3 regions of the Ensifer sp. EB106-05-01-XG146 genome follow, and region 1 is predicted to be linked to each of the others. Evidence: predicted binding sites of a transcription regulator. Region 1 holds the regulator's gene; each other region holds the start of a gene.

The links. The regulator LexA, encoded in region 1, represses DNA repair genes until DNA is damaged. The targets are predictions, from matches to a motif close to TGTTCNNNNTGTGTTCNG.
Region 2: AC3WVQ_RS17380 (ImuA family protein) is a predicted target of LexA. The motif match lies at 1,312-1,329, and genes of this name have one in related genera.
Region 3: AC3WVQ_RS34945 (putative DNA modification/repair radical SAM protein) is a predicted target of LexA. The motif match lies at 1,480-1,497, and genes of this name have one in related genera.

The regions. Positions count from the first base shown of each region.
Region 1 covers NZ_JBYTDX010000001.1:1,499,195-1,502,464, forward strand. The annotation lists gene AC3WVQ_RS07420 (thermonuclease family protein) at 1-31, shown strand, start outside; tRNA gene AC3WVQ_RS07425 (tRNA-Cys) at 184-257, shown strand; gene AC3WVQ_RS07430 (hypothetical protein) at 455-796, shown strand; gene lexA (transcriptional repressor LexA) at 885-1,607, opposite strand; gene AC3WVQ_RS07440 (hypothetical protein) at 1,843-2,139, opposite strand; gene AC3WVQ_RS07445 (hypothetical protein) at 2,478-3,095, shown strand; gene AC3WVQ_RS07450 (hypothetical protein) at 3,222-3,270, shown strand, end outside.
Region 2 covers NZ_JBYTDX010000001.1:3,508,895-3,512,164, reverse strand. The annotation lists gene AC3WVQ_RS17395 (HpcH/HpaI aldolase/citrate lyase family protein) at 1-268, shown strand, start outside; gene AC3WVQ_RS17390 (DUF1737 domain-containing protein) at 265-471, shown strand; gene AC3WVQ_RS17385 (metallopeptidase family protein) at 747-1,181, opposite strand; gene AC3WVQ_RS17380 (ImuA family protein) at 1,351-2,304, shown strand; gene AC3WVQ_RS17375 (Y-family DNA polymerase) at 2,189-3,270, shown strand, end outside.
Region 3 covers NZ_JBYTDX010000003.1:1,321,108-1,324,377, reverse strand. The annotation lists gene AC3WVQ_RS34950 (UdgX family uracil-DNA binding protein) at 1-236, opposite strand, end outside; gene AC3WVQ_RS34945 (putative DNA modification/repair radical SAM protein) at 233-1,456, opposite strand; gene hemH (ferrochelatase) at 1,679-2,725, shown strand; gene AC3WVQ_RS34935 (hypothetical protein) at 2,738-2,983, opposite strand; gene AC3WVQ_RS34930 (TspO/MBR family protein) at 3,081-3,270, opposite strand, start outside.

The DNA.
Region 1 (3,270 bases):
GTGGGAAGGGCGCCCGACGCCCTGGTGCTGAGATCAGCTGGGAGACGATCGGCGGACATCGTCGATCGTTCTGTGGAAAGTATCCGTCCTGCAATTCGACGGCGCGTTTTTCAGAAAATGCCTCTTGCGGTTTTTCTGCAATCATTCTAAATCCGCGCCAACGCTTGGTTATCCGAGCTGTGAGGCCTCGTGGCGGAGTGGTGACGCAGAGGACTGCAAATCCTTGTACCCCGGTTCAATTCCGGGCGAGGCCTCCAAAAATCTCACCTCGTTAAATTTGGTTTGGCGTTCTGCCTTAGGGCAGCGCGGTAAAATTCGCGACACGTCCGCGCAAGCCACGTCTCCTATGCCTCCGTCGGATCTTATCGCTTCGGTGAATTCGGTAGAGGGGGAACGATGACTCCGCTGAGATCAACCGCATCGGTAGCGTCCGTCAACATTAAGAACGGAGGCAATGGCATCAATGAAAAAGAGACTGATCCTGACGGCGTTGGCGTGTTTTGCGGCGACCGCTATGGAGGCGCGCGCGGACGACCTGGTTTTCCAGCTGAAGAACAACACCGGCGCGGTACTGACGAATTTCTATACGTCGCCGGTCGGCGTCAATGAATGGGAAGACGATGTTTTCGGTCGGCAGGTCCTGAACCCCGGCGAGAGCATGGAGATCACCATTGCCGACGGGCGGGACGTCTGCAAATACGACATGCGATTCGAATTCGAGGAAGGCTCGGCCCTCGATACGACCGAGGACACGCAGGATCTCTGCGAACTCGGCGAATACACGATCCACGAATAAGCGATCTGGATTTCAGGTCGCCTTAAATGGAAAGAGCCTCGCCACTTTCAGTGGCGAGGCTCTTTTGATTCGGCGTTCTGCCTGGAATTCAATGGTAGCGGCGGATCAGCCCGACGAGCTTGCCCTGGATTTTCACGCGATCCGGTCCGAAAATGCGCGTCTCGTAGGCGGGGTTGGCCGCTTCGAGCGCAATCGACGCGCCCTTGCGACGGAAGCGCTTCAGCGTCGCTTCCTCGTCGTCCACGAGCGCCACGATGATGTCGCCGGGATTGGCCGAGTTGCCGTTGCGGATGATCACCGTGTCGCCATCGAAGATGCCGGCCTCGATCATCGAATCGCCCTTTACTTCGAGGGCGTAATGCTCGCCGCTGCCGATCATGTCGAGCGGAACGGTAATGTCATGGGTGTTGTTCTGGATCGCCGAGATCGGCACGCCGGCAGCGATGCGGCCCATCACCGGGACGGAAACAGACGTGCTTTCGGCGACCGGCGCCGGCTTCGGCGTGGCAGGAGCGGCGGCCGGCGGCTTTCCGAGGCTGCCCTCGATCACGCTCGGCGAGAAGCCTCTGCGCGGCTGTTGCTGGCCGGCGGCGTAGGCTTCCGGAAGCTTGATGACTTCGAGCGCGCGCGCCCGGTTCGGCAACCGGCGAATGAACCCGCGCTCTTCGAGCGCCGTGATCAAACGGTGAATGCCGGACTTCGACGCCAGGTCGAGCGCATCCTTCATTTCATCGAAAGACGGCGGTACGCCCGACTCCTTCATGCGTTCGTGGATGAACAGAAGCAATTCCTGTTGCTTGCGGGTCAGCATGGCACGTCGCTCCAGAGGCGTGAAACAAATCAAGAACAGACACTATCTGTTCCATATGTGTTCCGCAAGTGCCTAAAATTCCGTGAATTCAGGCAATTGGCTGCTTCTGTGGGGGCGATTGGTCACTTTTGCGGGAGCGGGGCGGTTTTCGGCGACGGTTGCGTCCCAAAACAGCGCCGGGCAGGCCGGTCGCGCGCGTGATTCGAACGAATCGCGGCTCTCTTCGCGGAGAGACTTAAGTCGCTTGCGAGGCCGAGCAGGCGTCTTCGAACTCCTTCACCGTTTCGGCGCTGTTGTCTTCCGGAAGCACTGCGTCGGCCGCATCGGTCGCAACGGGCGTATCGCCGTCATAAACGAAGGACTGGATGTAGAACGCGAGCGCGCCCTTCCAAACATTGCGTCCATCGATCTGATGGCACGGCACGGCCCGTTCGAAATCGGTCTGGAGTTCATCCACCGTCGCGGCACTGAGCTTGACGTCAGGCATATTGGGCGATGCGACTATCGAAGCGAGAAGCAGGGCGGCAAGCACGGTGATCGTCCACTTGATGAAGGGGTGGGACTACGGGTTGGTAAACGATGTGAACCGCGCTTTCGTTCCGAAGTCCAGCAAGCATGGCGATCACTCTGCCATGTTCAACAGCTCTTTGCCCGCAGGCTGTGGCTGATTTGCGCCAGCCGCTCCATCTCAACCTCGTCTCGGCCGTTCTTCATGGACCGGCGCGGAGAATGCATCGGAGCTGCCAGCTTTCGCATCGGGCCTGGGGCGCGCAAAAATCCCTGCGGGGAAGGGCCTTCACCGTCTCGACAGGCCTCTAAAAAAAGATAACTTTGCGTGGAAAGTGGGGTGGTTGCATGCATAGATTGTCGTTGGTGGTGCTCGGCCTGTTGCTCACGGCTGGAGCGGCGTCTGCCGAAGAAGGGCGTTCGAATATCTGGAAACGGATCAACGCCTGGACGGTGGGATCCGATCCTTCCCTGGGAGGCTCGTGTTACGCGGCGACGAGCTATGACGCCGGCGCTATCCTTCGTATCGGCTTTTATCCGCGGGGATCGACGAACCTGGCGTTTCTTTCGATCGGCAATGCCGAATGGAAATCCATCGAGCCGCAGCGGGAATACGATGTTGCCTTGCAGCTCGACCGTGGTCGTCAGTGGCCGGCCGTTGCGTTCGGTGTTGATCTGACCGGCGCCAAGGCCCTTGTCGTCAACTTTTCCAACACCGACTTCTTTACCGAGTTCGTTCGCAAGAACACCTTGGCGCTGGCCTTCGAGGGGCGCGTCGTCGCGAGCCTCAGCCTGCGTGATTCGATGAAGGCGGTAAGCGAGATGTTCAAGTGCCAGGAGGCGGTGAGCGCCTTGATCCCGAATGGCGATCAGGGAGCGGCGAACGATCCCTTTGCGGGCGCCGGTGGCAATGCGCCGAACAACGATCCCTTTGCCGGCGGCGGCCAGACCAAGTCATCGAAAGATCCTTTCGCCATGTGATGGGCAGTCCGCTTGCCGCGGAGAGGTGAATATTCCTAAAATATTGCCTGGGATCGGCTAGGCACCCTCGACAGCGATGCGGGGACCTATCAAAATGCGGGCAAACGGGGGTTTTGCATGCGTAGATTGCTGGTCGGATTGGTAAGCTGTCTGATCGCCGCGGGATCGGCCGCGG
Region 2 (3,270 bases), 2.0 Mb from region 1:
GGAATGCCGGCAGGGCCGCGACATGGGTTATGACGGCAAAATGCTGATCCATCCAGCGCAGATCGGCCCGGCGAACGAGCGCTTCGGCGTCGATCAGATCGCCGTCGACGAGGCGCGCGCGATCATCGCCGCCTTCGCGCTGCCCGAAAACGCCGGCAAGGGCGTCATCAACCTCAGCGGGCGGATGGTCGAGCGGCTGCACCTCGACCAGGCCGTCACGCTTGCCGCCAAGGCGGACCTCATCGAAAAACGAAAGACAAGATCTTGAAACTCTTCCGCTTCCTGACCGGCCCTGACGACGCTTCCTTCTGCCACAAGGTGACGGCGGCGCTAAACCAGGGCTGGAGCCTGCATGGCTCGCCCACCTATGCTTTCAATGCCGACACGCAGCACATGCAGTGCGGCCAGGCGGTGGTGAAGGAGGTCGAAGGCAAGGAATACACCCCGGATATCAAGCTGTCGGAGCAGTAGTCGAGGCTGTTTGCCGTCGCGCAGGTTTGCCCCTCTCCTCGGGTTTAGCCCGAGGACTAACCTCTCCCTGCAGGCGGGGCGAGGGGACGCGGTTGATGCTCACAATCGGCGTGTGAGGCCTGCTTTCTGGAATCGGTCGTGCTCCGATTGGGATGCGTATCGCGAGTTTCCTTCGCCCCGCCTGCGGGGAGAAGGTGCCGGCAGGCGGATGAGAGGCTTCCTCACCGTGCGGATGAGGGGCGGCCCTCACCGCGCGATGATAGGCAAATGAAGTGTCAGCCGCCGACGTGCTCGACGCTGGCCTCGATCCGTTCCATGTCGTCGTCGGAGAGGCCGAAATGGTGGCCGATCTCGTGGATCAGCACGTGGGTGATGATGTCACCCAGCGTCTCCTCGTTCTCCGCCCAATAGTCGATGATTGGGCGGCGGTAGAGGGTGATGCGGTTCGGAAACTGGCCGGTTTCCATGGTGAAGCGTTCGCTGATGCCGCGGCCTTCGAAGAGGCCGAGCAGGTCGAAAGGCGTTTCCAGCGCCATGTCCTCGAAAACGTCGTCGCTCGGGAAGTCGGCAACTTCGATGATAAGGTCGGTCGTCAGCTGGCGGAATTCCTGCGGCAGGTGGCCATAGGCCTCCAGCGCAAGCTGCTCGAAAGTGGTAAGCGTCGGTGCGTGGCGTTCCCGCCAATCATCGGTCTGGTCAATGCGGGCCATAGGCACTCCTTGTTGCCCTCCATATAGCGATTTTGCCTTTGTTTTTCGAGTGTTGAATTCCTTGACCACAGAGACAGGAATAAATTCTTAGAATTGGCTGTTGACTCATTTAGGAAGCTCTGGAATCTAATAGAACATAACATGAACATTCTGATGGGAGTTGACCGTCATGGCCGACACAGCCGTGCAGCGGGAGACGGTACTTTCGCTCCGAGAAACCATAGCCAGGATCGAAAACCGTCGGCTTCCGGGCGTCGTGCGCGCCGCCAAGGCGGCCGATCCCGGCGGCTTCCGTCAACGGGAAGAAGACGAGCCTGGCCGCAAGGCGCTGGCGCTCGGCGTTCCCGATCTGGACGACCTTCTCGAAGGCGGCCTGCCGCTCGAAGGCATGACGGAAATCCGCAATGCCGAGACGCGCGATGCCGGTGCAGCCGCCGGTTTTGCCGCAGCACTCAGCGTGCTCTGTCAACGGGCGCGGCTTGAAAAGGGCGAGCCGGCCGCCCCCGTTCTCTGGATCAGCCAGTCGATGGCTTCCACCGAGGCGGGCATGCCCTATGGGTTGGGTCTGAAGGCCTTTGGTCTCGATGTCCGCGGCCTCGTCTTCAGCCTGCCACGCACGATAAAGGATGCGCTCTGGATCGCCGAGGCCGCGCTTTCCGTGCCGAGCTTCTGTGCCGTCATCCTTGAAATTCGCGGCAACCCGGCCGCCCTGGCACTCAGCGAGAGCCGACGCCTGCATGTGCGCTCGCGCGCTGGCCACGTCCCCCTTCTGCTTCTGCGCCAATCCGGACACGAGGAGGCGAGCAGCGCCTTCTTCCGCTTCCTCGTCGAGCCGGCGCCGGCGCGCGAGCGACCGCTACCGGATGGATCGATGCTTCGCGGCAGCATCGGCCATCCCGTCTTTCACGTCATTGCCGAGAAGAGCAGGGCTCCTGCGCCGCTCGGCTTCTTCCTGGAGTGGAACCCCCATGACCGCCGCCTTTACCCCGTCGAGCCCCTACCAGCCGCTGCTGCGGCAGATCCAGAACCAGCGCATTCTGTCGCTCACCTTTCCGCATCTTCCGGCCGATCGGGTCGCGCGCAAGCGCTGGGGGAACTCGTGGCTTTCCCGCGGGCGTCCTGAGCATCCGCCCGTCGTCTTCGCCGACAAGGTGAAGAGCGCAATGCGTCTCGTTGCGCTCGATGGTTTCGCTGAAAGGCGTGGGTTTCATATCGGCCAGGGTGTCGCCGAAGCGCGGGCCATGTGTCCCGAGATCGACGTGCTGCCGGCCGATCCCGCCGCCGACCGGGCGCTGCTTGCAGGGCTGGCGGACTGGTGTTGCCGCTACACGCCGCTCGTCGCGCTCGACGGCGACAGCGGCCTCTTTCTCGACATCACCGGCTGCGCCCATCTTCTCGGCGGGGAAAAAGCGCTGCTCGACGATCTGCTCGCTCGCCTCTTTCATCTGGGGGTCGAGGCCCGGGCGGCGATCTCTTCGTCCGCCGGGCTCTCCTGGGCGGTGGCGCGTTTCGGCTCCGACGCTATCCTTGCCGAGGACGAGGCGGCGCGAGCGCTGGCACCCTTGCCGATGGCGGCGCTGCGGCTGCCGCAGGAAACGATCGAAACACTCGGCCGGGTCGGGCTCAAGCAGATCGGCGACCTGATCGAGGCGCCGCGCGCACCGCTCGCCCGCCGGTTCGGCGCAACCCTGCTTCTGCGTCTCGACCAGGCGCTCGGGCGCGAGGACGAGCCGCTGTCGCCACGGTTGCCCGTCGCTGCCCTTTCGGCAGAGCGGCGGCTCGGCGAGCCGGTCCAGGGTGAAGACGATATTTTGGGCCTGACGGAAGAACTGGCGTTGCGGCTGAAACCGGAACTGGAGAAGCGCGGCGAGGGCGGGCGCCTGTTCGAACTGCTGCTTTTCCGCGTCGACGGTGCGGTCTTTCGCATCGCCGCCGGCACGTCCTCGCCGCTCAACGAGCCGCGTCGCGTCGCGGGTCTCTTCCGCGAACGCCTGCAGGCGGTGCACGAAGATCTCGATGCCGGCTTCGGCTTCGAAATCCTCAGGCTTTCGGTGCCGAAGAGCGAAAAATACGAGGTGATGCAGGAGGA
Region 3 (3,270 bases), on a different contig from region 1:
GCCAAGCGTTCTGGTGCTGAATGCCAGATTACGGACTGCGCCAAAGTCATGAAGGCTTGAGGAACGCGTGCTGCGTGCTCGCCTGGAGTCTCCGGGAGAAAGGCCCTGTCGAACAGGCCGCCCGCGCTGTTCCAGTCAATTTGGTCGGGGGCGATCCGGTGGCTGATAGCGCGCCTGGCGGCATTTCGCCAGGCATCAAAAGTTCCCTTGTCCGGAAGTGAGACCCCGTAAGTCATAGAAGCTGAAGTTGCTTTGGCGGGGGCGCCAGGCGCGCGCGCAGATCGCTGCTGTCCGTCAAACCGCCGGGGCTCCAGCCGGGCAGGGCAACGAAGGGGCGAGCCTTGCGTGTCAGCGCTCCCATTCGAGCGAGATCCTCGACACGGAGGCGGCGATTGCGTCGCGCGGTGATGATGCGGTCGACCACGCGCGTCCCAAATCCCGGCACGCGCAGAAGCGTATCGCGGGAGGCGAGGTTGACGTCGACCGGAAAGAATTGCCGGTTCTGCAGCGCCCATGCCGTCTTCGGATCGAGCTCCAGATCCAGAAAGCCTCCTTGCGTGCCGGTCGCGATCTCGTCGGTCGTAAAGCCATAAAATCGCAGAAGCCAGTCGGCCTGATAGAGCCGGTGCTCCCGAACAAGCGGTGGCTGAACCAGGGGAAGCGCAGAGGAAGCGTCCGGGATCGGTGAGAACGCCGAATAGTAAACGCGCCGCAGCTTGTAACCGCTATAAAGCCGGGTTGCGCAGGACAGGATGGCGGTATCGTCGGCGCCGTCAGCGCCGACAATTATCTGCGTGCTCTGGCCGGCAGGGGCAAAGCGTTGCGGCTTGCGGCCGGTGTGGGTCTTGTCTTGCGCGGCTTCACCTTCCAGCCGAACCTGTGCCATGGCGGCACGAATGGTTTCCGGCCGCTTCTCCGGCGCGAACTTCCTTACGCTCGAATCCCTTGGCAGTTCGACATTTATTGACAACCGGTCGGCCCAAAGGCCGGCCTCACGAATGAGCTCAGCCTGTGCGTCGGGGATGGTCTTGAGGTGAATGTAGCCTTTAAAACCGTGGACTTCTCTCAGCGTTCGGGCAATGCGGACCATATCGGCCATGGTCTGGTCAGGCGAGCGGATGATACCGGAGGAGAGAAACAAGCCTTCAATGTAGTTGCGTCGGTAAAACTCGAGCGTCAATGATACCACTTCTTCGACGCTAAACCGCGCGCGCTCGACATTGGAACTGACGCGATTGATGCAATAGGCACAGTCGAAGATGCAGAAGTTCGTCATCAGGATCTTTAATAGCGATATGCATCGCCCATCTGGCGTGTAGGCATGGCAAATACCGCTCCCACCGGAAGATCCTATTCCTCCTTTGCGTGAATCTCGCTTCTCGCCACCGCTCGAGGCGCATGAGGCGTCGTACTTGGCTGCGTCCGATAGGATCGCCAGCTTCTTTCCAAGTGCCATGGGTGTCATGACGCGACTTTAGATGTTCATGTTATGTTCGTCAAGGTTTCGCGGGGAGCCGCAGGCGAATGTCGAAAGATGAACGGTCGCTGTGTTCCGCTTCCAGTATCGCAGCTTTCAATCAAGAACGCTTTCCCTGGTCGCTTCAGAATTTTCAGTCGCGGCTGATCCATCCCGCATTCCATCCGTATTCAATTGGGTTGATAAATGAAGAAAGATGTGATGCTCAAAAAAACTGCCGGTCACCCCACTATTAAACGCGGCAACATCGGAGTTCTCCTGGTCAATCTCGGCACGCCTGATGGCACCGACTACACCTCGATGCGCCGCTACCTGAAGGAGTTTCTGACCGACCGCCGGGTGATCGAGTGGTCGCGACTGTTCTGGTACCCGATCCTGTTCGGCATCGTGCTCAACACCCGCCCCGGCAAGGTCGGCAAGGCCTATGAGACGATCTGGAACAGGGACTTGAACGAAAGCTACCTCCGGACCTACACCCGCAACCAGTCCGAACTGATGGCGAAGTCCTTCGCCGACCAGCCTAACGTCATCGTCGACTGGGGCATGCGCTACGGCCAGCCGTCGATCGCCTCGCGCATGGACGCACTGCAGAAGGCCGGCTGTGAACGCATTCTCGTCTTCCCGCTCTATCCGCAATATGCCGCCGCCACCACCGCCACCGTTAATGACAAGGCCTTCGAGGCGCTTCTGAAGATGCGCTGGCAGCCGGCACTGCGCACCGTTCCGCCCTACCACGACGATCCCGTCTACATCGACGCTCTGGCAACCTCGATCGAGCGTCACCTGGCGACGCTCGACTGGGAGCCGGAGGTGGTTCTGACCTCCTTCCACGGCATTCCGAAGAGCTATTTCGACAAGGGCGATCCCTACTACTGCCAGTGCCAGAAGACCGCGCGGCTTTTGCGCGAAAAGCTCGGCTGGTCGAAGGAGAAGCTGCAGGTCACCTTCCAGTCGCGCTTCGGGCCTGAGGAATGGCTGCAGCCCTATACCGACAAGACGGTCGAAAAACTTGCGCAGGACGGTGTCAAGCGCATTTCCGTCCTCAACCCGGGCTTCGTCTCCGACTGTCTGGAAACGTTGGAAGAGATCGCCGAGCAGGCGGCCGAAAGCTTCCATCACAATGGCGGCGAGAAGTTCACCCACATCCCCTGCCTGAACGACAGCGCCGAAGGCATGGCCGTGCTCGAACACGTCGTGCGCCGGGAGCTTGCCGGCTGGCTACAGGGAACCGGCAAGAATAACGGCTAAGGCACCCCAAATTCATTCGGATTGCCTTTGCAGACGTCCAAGCAGCAAGGCGATGTCTTCCTGGATGTCCAGGCATATTTCGCGATACCGTCTAAGGTCTTGCTCAGGAGACTGTTTCCTCAAAAGTTCGTCGACCCTCATCGCGGCAAGCGCGTAGGTCTCGAAAAGAAGATCGAATTGCTCGCCGTCCAGAGCGCCTAGCTGTTCACGATGACGAGGCAACGCAAGGGCGACGCGGGCTCTCCCGATCTTAGCCAAAGATGTCTTCATGGAGCTAGCGGCCGAGCACATTTGAGCTGTCCAGAGCGTTGCATGCGTCAAAGCGAGAACACCTATTGCCTTCGCGCCAACGCCATCAATTGAGGAACCAGATCGCGAAATTCAGTACAGCCGCAAAGGAGACCCACGCTGCGAGCGGCAAGAGGCAAAGTGCCGCTTTCTTGTCGAGGCGCCAGGCCTGCGCGATCGTTGCGAGGATAAACCCGATTTGCACGATGATGTTCACCAGACCGGCGACCGGACTTTGCATGGCGAAGAACATCCAG